3 regions of the Rothia sp. 27098_8_161 genome follow, and region 1 is predicted to be linked to each of the others. Evidence: riboswitches for the same ligand, from Rfam matches in the RefSeq annotation. Region 1 holds a riboswitch; each other region holds the start of a gene.
What was found. Region 1 has a riboswitch for S-adenosylmethionine ahead of O3648_RS07075 (ABC transporter ATP-binding protein). Riboswitches for the same ligand answer to the same signal wherever they lie in the genome.

Region 1 (3,270 bases):
AATCGTTGCGGCGGTCATTACTTCTCAACCACCTTCGCGATCTTCTCGACGGCTGCGTTGTCAGCCTTCTTTGCGAACTGGTCGTCCACAATGCTGTTCAGCGCCTTGTCCACGTCGGATTGGGAAGGAACGTCGCCGGACTCGACCAAAATCGGGCCGACACCCTTCAGAACCTCAACCTGCTTAGCGCCCGGAACCGGGTCAATATCCAGGTGGGTACGCTCCATGACGACCTGGGCGGTCTCGTGCTTAATGCCGGACTCCTCCTCGACAATCTTCACTGCCTCTTCGGGGTTCTTCTTAGCCCAGGCGCGAGCGTACTCGTACACGTCCACGATAGTCTGTGCGGCGGTCGGGTTGGACTGAATGAACTTCTCGGCCGCGTTCAGGAAGCCGTAGGTGTTGAAGTTTAGGTTGCGGTAGAAGAGCACGTCGCCGCTTTCCACCTCGGCGGCAGCCATGATCGGGTCCAGGCCGCTCCACGCGTTGACCTGACCGTTATCCAGGGCGGTACGGCCGTCGGCGTGCTGCAGGTTCTGAATGGTCAAATCTGAAGCAGAAATACCCTCCTGCTTGAGCGCCTGCAGCAGTAGGAAGTACGGGTCGGTACCCTTGGTCACAGCAACGGTCTTACCCTTCAGATCCGCAACCTTGGTGATGCCCGAATCCTTGCGGGTTACCAGTGCCGACCACTCCGGCTGCGAGTAGAGGCTAATGACCTTAATGGGGGAGCCATTAGCGCGTGCCAGCAGCGCCGCCGAACCAGCGGTCGAGCCGACATCAATATTGCCGCTACGCAGAGCCTCATTCGCCTTGTTCGAACCAGCCGACTTGACCCACTCAACCTTCTTACCCTCGGCAGCGAGGGCGGTCTCAAGCCAACCCTTCTTGCGGATAATCAGGGACAGCGGGTTGTAGGTGGCGTAGTCAATGGTCACGGTGTTCTGGCTGCCACCACCGGCAACACCGGAGGCGTTAGCGGAACCGGAACCTTCACCGGCGCAGGCGCTAAGCAGAGTAGCAAAAGCGGTGGCTGCGGCAAGGGACTTGAGGGCGGTACGGCGAGACGGGGAGTAAGTCATGATGAAATCTTTTCGCTTCTGAAGATGATGATGTGATGTGCGGGAAATGTATTTCGTGGCGGCTTTTAGGCGTTATCTTCCACGCCGAGCTCAGCCAGCAGTTCGCTACGCAGTGCTGTGATCTCTGCATCGGCGCGGTCACGCGGGTGAGAGCGTTCAACGGTCACAATGCGCTGGATGGTGGCGGGCGCCTCCGGGGTGTCCTTACCGAGGACGATCACCCGGTCAGAGAGGTACAGCGCCTCTTCCACATCGTGGGTGACCAGCAGAATCGTGGTCGGGTCTTGACGGTGCACGTCCAACAGCAAATCCTGCATGTTGATGCGGGTCAGCGCGTCCAGAGCACCGAAGGGCTCGTCGAGCAGCAGCACGCCGGGGTTGCGTGCGAGCGCTCGCGCCAGGGACACGCGCTGAGCCATACCGCCTGAAATTTCCTTGGGACGGTGGGTTGCGTACTCGCCCAGGCCGACCAGGTCGAGCAGGCGCGCTACGGATGCTGTGCCTTCAGATTTTCTGGTGCCCTGCGGCAGTCCGAGAGCCACGTTGTCGACGACGGTGCGCCAGGGGAGCAGGCGCGGTTCCTGAAAGCCGATAGCGACGCGGGGGTCGAGGCCGGTCACTGCCTTCTCGCCGATACGCACGGTACCTGCGGTGATGCGGTTCAGGCCTGCTGCTGCACGCAAGAGGGTGGATTTGCCGCATCCGGAGGAGCCGATGACGGAGATAATCTCGCCGGGGGCTACCGTGAAGGAGACTCCGCGAAGAACTTCGTGGGTTCCGCCGGGCACGGGGAAAGATTGTCCGACGTTTTCAAAGCTCAGGGGGACGGCGGCGGTGGATACGGCGTGGTGGCCGGTGTTTTCACTGGTGGGTACGTCAAGTACTGCACTGTTGAGTGTCATGTCACTTCCATCGGTCCTGGCGTTAGCACCGGGGCGAAAAAATCTGTGCCGGTTGCTGCGACGTCGTGGAGCCAGGTCTCTCAGTCGCTCTGGATGGTTTGCTCCTCCAACCCTATGGGCTATGGCGTGCCTCAATCAATCCAGTGGGCGCGTATGAATTTCTATGACTGTATATTTCGCATTTGTCGCGAAATATTTCGGTTGCGCGTCACAAAAATATTTTTTCGTCACAAACGTGCTCTCCCTCCTGTGCGCCCCGTACACTCAAACCACGAGATTATGAGTCCCGGCGCTAAGCTCTGGCTAGCCGGGCGGCAACCCTCTCCCGTAGCGGGGTGCCCCAGATGATGATCTGGCCTCAACGAAAAGAGGCAAGTACGGCGCGAACGCGCCACCTGCACGAAGGCCACCACCGAACGCAGAAGGCATCAGGAGGCGGCGCGCGGGGTGCAGGGTACAAACCCGATCGTCCCCGATCATTCGCGAAAGGAAAATCGATGGCTGAGCAGAAGAAGCGCATCGTAGTTAACGCATTCGAGATGACCTGCATTGGTCACCAGAGCTTCGACCTCTGGCGTCACCCGCGCTCCCGCGCAACCGAGTACAACACCATCAAGTACTGGACTGACCTGGCTAAGACCCTTGAGCGCGGCCTGTTTGACGCCGTGTTCATCGCTGACGTTGTCGGCATCTACGACGTGTACAAGAACTCTGCCGCTCCCGCCATTGAGGGTGCCGCTCAGGTTCCCGTGAATGACCCCGCAACCCAGATTTCTGCAATGGCTGCAGTGACCGAGCACCTCGGCTTCGGCGTGACTGCTGCCGCTACTTTCGAGCAGCCCTACACCCTGGCTCGCCGCTACGCCTCCCTCGACCACCTCACTGAGGGTCGCGTCGGCTTCAACGTGGTGACTTCTTACCTGCCTTCGGCTGCTGAGAACCAGGGTCTGCCCACCCAGATCCCGCACGACGAGCGCTACGAAATTGCTGACGAGTTCCTGGACGTCTGCTACAAGCTGTGGGAAGGCTCCTGGGAAGACGGCGCAGTCGTCAAGGACCGCGAGCGCGGCATCTACGCTGACCCCTCCAAGGTCCACCCGATTGGCCACAAGGGCAAGTACTTCTCCGTGCCCGGCATCTCCCTGACCGAGCCGAGCCCGCAGCGCACCCCCGTGATCTTCCAGGCTGGCGCATCCAGCCGCGGCCAGAAGTTCTCCGGTAAGCACGCTGAGGCTGTGTTCATTAGCGCCCTGCGCCCGGACCTGACCCGCGTTGTGACCGACCGT
Region 2 (3,270 bases), on a different contig from region 1:
CCAGCTCCTCAGCGGAAAGCTGGGAGTGGGTGGTGGAGGCGGGGTGAATTACGAGCGAGCGCACGTCACCGATGTTCGCCACATTGGAGTGCAGCTTCAGGGCATCTACGAAGTCGCGGGTCTGCTCCAGGGTTGCGTCTTTGAGGGTGAAGCCGAGAACCGCGCCGGGGCCCTTGGGCAGGTACTTCTGTGCACGCTCGTACCAGGGGGAGGATTCCACGCCAGCCCAGATGACCTTCTCGACCTGCGGGTTCGCTTCGAGCCAGTGGGCAACCTTGGTAGCGTTTTCAATGTGGCGTTCGATGCGCAGAGAGAGAGTTTCCAGACCGATACCGATGTTGAAGGCGTTGGTCGGGGAGATGGCGGCACCGGTGTCGCGCAGCAGGGAGACGCGCGCCTTCAGGATGTAGGAGAGGTTCGCGCCGAATGCGGAGTCCTTGCCCAGGTCGCGTGCGTAGACCAGGCCGTGGTAGCCGGGGGCGGGCTGGTTGAACTTGGGGAACTTCTCGGGGTCTGCACCGTAGTCGAAGTTACCGGAATCAACGATTACGCCGCCGATGGAGGTTCCGTGGCCACCCAGGTACTTGGTTGCGGAGTGGACGACCACGTCCGCGCCATGTTCGATGGGGCGCAGCAGGTAGGGGGTGGGTACGGTGTTGTCCACAATCAGGGGTACACCGTTTTCGTGCGCAATTGCAGCAATAGGCTCAATGTCGAGCACGTCGTTACGGGGGTTAGGCACGGACTCGCCGTAGAAGAGCTTGGTGTTGGGGCGGACTGCGGCGCGCCATGCGTCCAGGTCGTCCGGGTCCTCCACAAAGGTGGTTTCGATACCGAGGTCGGCGAGGGTGTACTTGAGCAGATTGTAGGTGCCGCCGTATACGGAGGGCGATGCAACTACGTGATCGCCTGCACCGGCAATGTTCAGGATTGCGTAGGTGATAGCTGCCTGACCGGATGCCAGCAGTAGCGCGCCAACGCCGCCTTCCAGGGAAGCGATACGGTTTTCAATTGCTTCCTGGGTGGGGTTGTTGAGGCGAGTGTAAATGGGGCCCAGCTCGGCGAGGGCGAAACGGTTCGCTGCCTGCTCGGCGCTTTCAAAGACGAAAGAGGTGGTCTGGTAGATGGGTAGTGCCCGAGCTCCCGTTGCGGCATCCGGCGCCTGACCTGCGTGAATCTGGCGGGTTTCGAACTTCCAACCGGCGGGGTTGGCGGGAGTCGGGACGGTAGTGTTGTTGCTCATGCGTGGCTCCTAATGGGGATTCTTAGGGGGCCGCATGCCGACGGTACAGGAATCGTCGTCGAATAATCCTGTCACGATTGATGTACCGTTTTCGGTCACATCGGTCCCGCGCTTGCGTCACGCTCTTGCGTGCCGCCCGGTCTTCACCCAGGGCACCCCACCGCGGAGGAGGGTTGCCGGCCAGCTAGCTGGGGCTTATCGCTGGCGCTCTTGACCTGTTATTTAGAGTGTCATAGGGCACGGGGTGGGGTCAAGGGTTTTGTGGGTGTGCGGTACTTTAAGACATTTCATTGCAAAGATGACGTTTTTTAACGTCTGTCACCAAAAATCGCCTGCAACAAAACGTGAGTGACGATGCCGGGACAGTCAGAGGGCGAGGTAATTAGAATGCGGAGGTGAACACCCACTATTTGCGTAGTAACCTCCATCACTTTTATCTGTGCTTTTCGGTACACTGAAATGACACATACACTCACGCAGGGTACAACTCGCTACGGCTCGCTAAGCCGCTTATCCTGCTCAACATCCCTCCGGTATAGGAGCCAGAGGGTCATACCCGAAGGTTACCTACCATGTCTCTTGTTCTTGACGCCACGCAACTCAGCCGAGTCTTTGGCAAAGGTAAAAATACCTTTACCGCCGTCGACCGGGTGTCACTTCGCGTCAGTTCCGGGGAAATTCACGCCCTCCTCGGCCCCAACGGTGCGGGCAAAACGACGACCGTGCAGATGTGCTCGACTCTGCTCACCCCCACCGGCGGTAGCCTCACCGTGAACGGTATTGACGCTATCGCCCACCCGCAGCGGGCGCGCCGTCACGTGGGCCTCGCGCTGGGCGGGGAGAACGGCTTCTACCCGCGCGCCAGTGCCCGCGATAATCTGCTGTTCTTTGCCGATGTTACGGGGGTTTCCGGGCGGGCCCGAGGGCACGAGGTTGAGCATGCCCTAGCCCGTGTGGAACTCACCGATGCGGCAACGCGGCCTGTCCAGGAGTTTTCCCGCGGCATGAAGCAGCGCCTACATATTGCCCGTGCACTGCTCGGCTCCCCCGCTCTGCTCCTGCTGGATGAGCCGACCAACGGGCTCGACCCCGATATCGCCCTAACCGTACGAACCCTTATCCGTTCTCTCGCGGAAGACGGCGCCGCCATTCTGCTCACAAGCCACCTGCTGGGCGAAATCGAGGACCTGGCGCACACCATCACCGTCTTGGGCGCTGGCTCCGTTGCTGTGAGCGGCAGTCTCGAGGACGTTGCCGCGCACGCAGGTATTGCCGCCACGACCGTGGTTCAGGTCGAGCCCACCGCCACCGAGGGCATTGATACGCTCCGCGGGTTCCTCGGCGATAAGGCGGCGGTACTTTTTGCCCCACGCGGTTCCGGCTGGGAACTGACCCTCTACTGGCACGGCGAGCGCGCCACGTTCGAGGCGGGCGAGACGCACCGCATCCTGGCGGAGGGACTTGCCGCCGCACGCATTGGGGCGCGAACCGAACCGTACACGCGCCCGGCAACCTTGGAAGAGGCATACCTGGCGATGGCGGAGGGGCTCAAGCGATGAACGCTCAGACGCAACGCTCAGAAGAGTTCCAGCGGCAGGGTCGACGGTACGACCTGTGGCAGGAGTGCGCCCGGCAGCTACGGCTCATGGGCTTTAGCCTGCGCCAGTTCCTGACGGTCCCCTACTTCATTCAGCTGCTCATTAGCACGGTACTCGGCTCAGTCATCCTTCAGGCGCTCGCCGTGCATGCGGCGGCGCAGAGCTCCGCGGGTCACTCCGTTGACCCGACTCTCGCGTGGACCCGCGCGGGCATTGTGGGCATGTGGTCGGTCTGCATCGTGTCTGCGGGCATCATCAATTTTGAGCGTTTCCGTGGGACCCTCGTGTACCTGTGTTCGGGGTCGATTTCTCCGGTGCGGGTGCTGGCGGCTATCGTTTCAAGCGCATCCGTTGTGGGTTTGGCGGCTTTGCCCCTGTCGTGGCTCATCTGGGCTCTTGTGACGCTCAACCCGCAGGTCACAGACTTTT
Region 3 (3,270 bases), on a different contig from region 1:
AGCCAGAGCTGGCGCAGCAATTCGCCTTCGCGTCCTTCCCAGCTGAGCGCCGCTTGAAGTTGCAGGCCGGCGCCTTCTGCGTGCTTCTCAGCGCTGGCGTGCAGGCGCACCTGTGCCGGGCTCAGTACGGCGTAGTTCACTTCGCGACCTTTGATCAGCAGGGGTAGACCAATATCCTCCGCGCGGGCGAGTACGTCCCAGAGCAGAGTGGATGCAGATGCGCTCATCGAGATCCAGTCGCGGTGTGAGGAATACATGTTCTGCCAGGGGCGGGCAATCGAGTAGAGCTCAGCGAAGAATCGTTCGTGTTCGGGGTAGATTTCGTGCCGTCCGACGGGTCCGCCCACGCTGGAGGCGAAGGTTTCCCAGCTGAGTCCGCCCTTGATCCAGCGCCCGGTCTTGGACGCCATGAGCGGGCGGGCGAGCAGGTTAATGCTGGGGGTTGCGCCGGGCATATTGCGGCCGCGCGCGTAGGATCCGGAGACGCTCAGCGAGAAATCCAGGGCGCCGCTCACGCGCATGGAGTCAATGCCCGCAAGGTCCTGACGTGCGGAAAGAACGGAGGAAAGGTCACGGCGCCAGGCAGAAATCTTGGAGATGGAACTATTGAGCACGGTAGGGGAAGATCCCAGTTCGTTGAGCGCAAAGCTTCCCTGAGGGTTTTCGGGCTCGGTAGTTTCCACCTCAGGTGCGGGTAGCTTCGCCGCGGTGGTGAGTGCACCGGAGGCGCGCAGTGCCGCGAGCGGATCGGCGGACTTCTTTGCCTCTACCACGTCCTTAGCGTTGGTCGCGGGCACGCCGACTGGTCCGGGGTGTTCGCTGAGTGCCTTTTTCGCTACGGAGGCGCGGTCGAGCGCGGTGAGCATGAGTGCTACGGCGTGCTTGCAATCGGTGAGCACGGGGCAGGTGCAACGGGCGGTGAAGGTTGCGGACCCGCTGACGGCGGGGAAGAAGTGAACGGTCACTTCGTAGGGGATGATGGTACTTCCGTTGACGAGCCCGGTGAGGGTGTGCTCATCTTCGTCGTAGCTGTAGCGGATGACTTCTCGGTTGCGCTGGTAGGTGACACCGCGCTGGTAGGTGCGGTGCCCAGCCTGGCGAATGATTTGCGGTACGGTGACGGGAATTTCGGGGAAGGGGTTGTTGGCGCTCACCAGCTCATTATCGCGTATCGTGTGGGTTTGTGCCTTGTCGCCCGTCATTTGATAGCGGCTGCTGGGCTGGTGGCTGGGGCGACTATTGAGCGGTGGTATGGGGCGTATTTCGTATTTTTGGTGGGGAGTTTTTAATGCATAAAAACACCGGTATTCGCATAAGACATTCCGCGTAGTATCAAAATTTTCTCCATTTAAAACGTTCTCACAAGCCAAAATGCTAATACTCTAAATCTCTTTCAAAAAACGCTTTACTTAACTTGAGAAGATGCTGTAAGCTAAACCCAGCTTCAAGAGTTTCGACTGATAAGCTCCGACTATGGTCGAACGCCAACCCCATGTTCACGGGTGGCTCGGATGACGAAGCGGTTTGTATTCACCACCGGAATAACCGGAGGTAATTGGTACAGACAAGAGCAACGCGAAAGGATCGCGCCACTCACGGCGCAGGTTGTCATATGTACAACGGCTCTGCAACCGAAGCAGCAATCTCTCTGAACCCCTCCCGCTCCTACCAGGAAAGCCTGCGTGCCGCAGCTGTCCCCGCGCGAGGCGGATACACCGCAGTCAGCATTGACGATTACTCCCGCATTTCTTCTAAGCGCGACGAGTTCCTGAACTTCCTTCTTCTGCCGAACCCCGAGGGTATCCCCGCTATTGAGTACGCCGGTCTGCGTGTAGCGTAGCATTAGGAGTATGAATTTCTCCGGTATGCTCCTGGACTCCGACGTTTTGGCAGAGATCCGTAAGGCGGATCCTGACCCCGCCGTGGTCGCTTTTCTACGCCGCCGCTCGTTCCGACATATGTACATTTCTGTGCTGAGTATTGGCGAGCTGAAAGGTCTGTACCCCTACCCGGAAACTGATCGTTGGATTACCGAACTTCTTGAGCGATTTGGCGACCACGTTATTAATGTGGATGCGCGTGTGAGCCTCGAGTGGGCTGGTCGTCAGGCGTCGCTCGGCGTGCATGCCGTGGGTCGTGATGATGCCGGTCCGTTGCCTACCGCCGCCCTGGAGGGTCTGATGGCGGCGAGCGCGAGTGCTTATGATTTGGAGCTGATTTCTTCTAAAGCTCAGGTGTACCGCGCCTGGGGTGTTCAGGCTTCCAACCCGTGGACTGAGGAGTAAAACTTTGCCGGATACGCGTCCTTGCGTGCATCCCTGTGCGAATAGTTGTGAGAACCCGCTTTTGAGTGTTATTTCGAAGGCGGGTTTCGTTGTTAATTCGTGGCATGATTGAAGGACGATGAAAAGCACCTCACCTATCTCGCGTTATTCCATGCCCATGCCTCTGTGGCTTCAGGGTGTTGTTGAGCTAATTGTTACTGCCCTGTGCTCTGCTGTTGCAGTGTTTGCGGCGATGTCTGCCGTGTGGGCGACCAAGGGTTTTGGCGACATGGAGTTCTCCTCCGTGGCCGCCATGTCGGCGCACCTGTGGCTTCTGATTCACGGTGTTCCTTTAGACCTTACGGCAGCTTTTGGTGCTTCTACCGGCACGATGACGCTGGTGCCTCTGGGTTTGAGTATTCTGCCTCTGATGCTCTGTTATCGTTCGGGTCGTCGCCTGGCGCGCGCCTCGTATGAGGGCGAGTTTTTGATTCCGGTGCTGTCTGGTTCGGTCACCTATGCGCTGATTAGTTCGGTGATGTACGGTTGGGCGAGCCCGCATCCGCAGCCTCTTCATGCGTTGAATGCTGCCCTGGTGCCTTTGGGTATTGTGGTGGCTGGTCTGATGTGGGGCGGCTACCGTGAGGCGCGTTCGCTCTCGCGCATGGTGGGGGTTGATACCGCGGAGCAGATTTCGCAGATGAGTCAGTATTCGCGTTGGGCGGGTTCGTACGCCTGGGCTGTGGTGCGTGCTGCGGTGGTTGCTTTTGTTGCGCTGATTGGTCTGGGTGCGGTGCTTTTGGGCATCGGTATTTTGGCGGGCTGGTCGCAGATTATTGCCACCTACCAGGAGCTGCACGCGGGTGCTGTGGGTGATACTGCGGTGACTCTGCTGCAGCTGGGTTTCTTGCCAAACCTGGTGATTTATGCGATGGCATGGTCGACCGGTGCCGGTTTCTCTTTTGGTGCGGGCACCTCGGTTGGTTTGACCAGTAGTGATGCTGGT

Region 2: it holds a riboswitch for S-adenosylmethionine, as region 1 does, so the genes downstream of both, O3648_RS02760 (bifunctional o-acetylhomoserine/o-acetylserine sulfhydrylase) here and O3648_RS07075 (ABC transporter ATP-binding protein) in region 1, are expected to answer to the same signal.
Region 3: it holds a riboswitch for S-adenosylmethionine, as region 1 does, so the genes downstream of both, O3648_RS03865 (hypothetical protein) here and O3648_RS07075 (ABC transporter ATP-binding protein) in region 1, are expected to answer to the same signal.

What each region holds. Positions count from the first base shown of each region.
Region 1 covers NZ_JAPWAL010000020.1:9,822-13,091, forward strand. The annotation lists gene O3648_RS07065 (ABC transporter permease) at 1-18, opposite strand, end outside; gene O3648_RS07070 (aliphatic sulfonate ABC transporter substrate-binding protein) at 18-1,082, opposite strand; gene O3648_RS07075 (ABC transporter ATP-binding protein) at 1,148-1,984, opposite strand; SAM riboswitch class I at 1,989-2,084, opposite strand; SAM riboswitch class IV at 2,260-2,368, shown strand; gene O3648_RS07080 (LLM class flavin-dependent oxidoreductase) at 2,482-3,270, shown strand, end outside.
Region 2 covers NZ_JAPWAL010000004.1:114,968-118,237, forward strand. The annotation lists gene O3648_RS02760 (bifunctional o-acetylhomoserine/o-acetylserine sulfhydrylase) at 1-1,243, opposite strand, end outside; SAM riboswitch class IV at 1,347-1,459, opposite strand; gene O3648_RS02765 (ABC transporter ATP-binding protein) at 1,816-2,802, shown strand; gene O3648_RS02770 (ABC transporter permease) at 2,799-3,270, shown strand, end outside.
Region 3 covers NZ_JAPWAL010000006.1:59,251-62,520, forward strand. The annotation lists gene O3648_RS03860 (SNF2-related protein) at 1-1,202, opposite strand, end outside; SAM riboswitch class IV at 1,443-1,577, shown strand; gene O3648_RS03865 (hypothetical protein) at 1,613-1,840, shown strand; gene O3648_RS03870 (plasmid stabilization protein) at 1,851-2,285, shown strand; gene O3648_RS03875 (DUF6350 family protein) at 2,404-3,270, shown strand, end outside.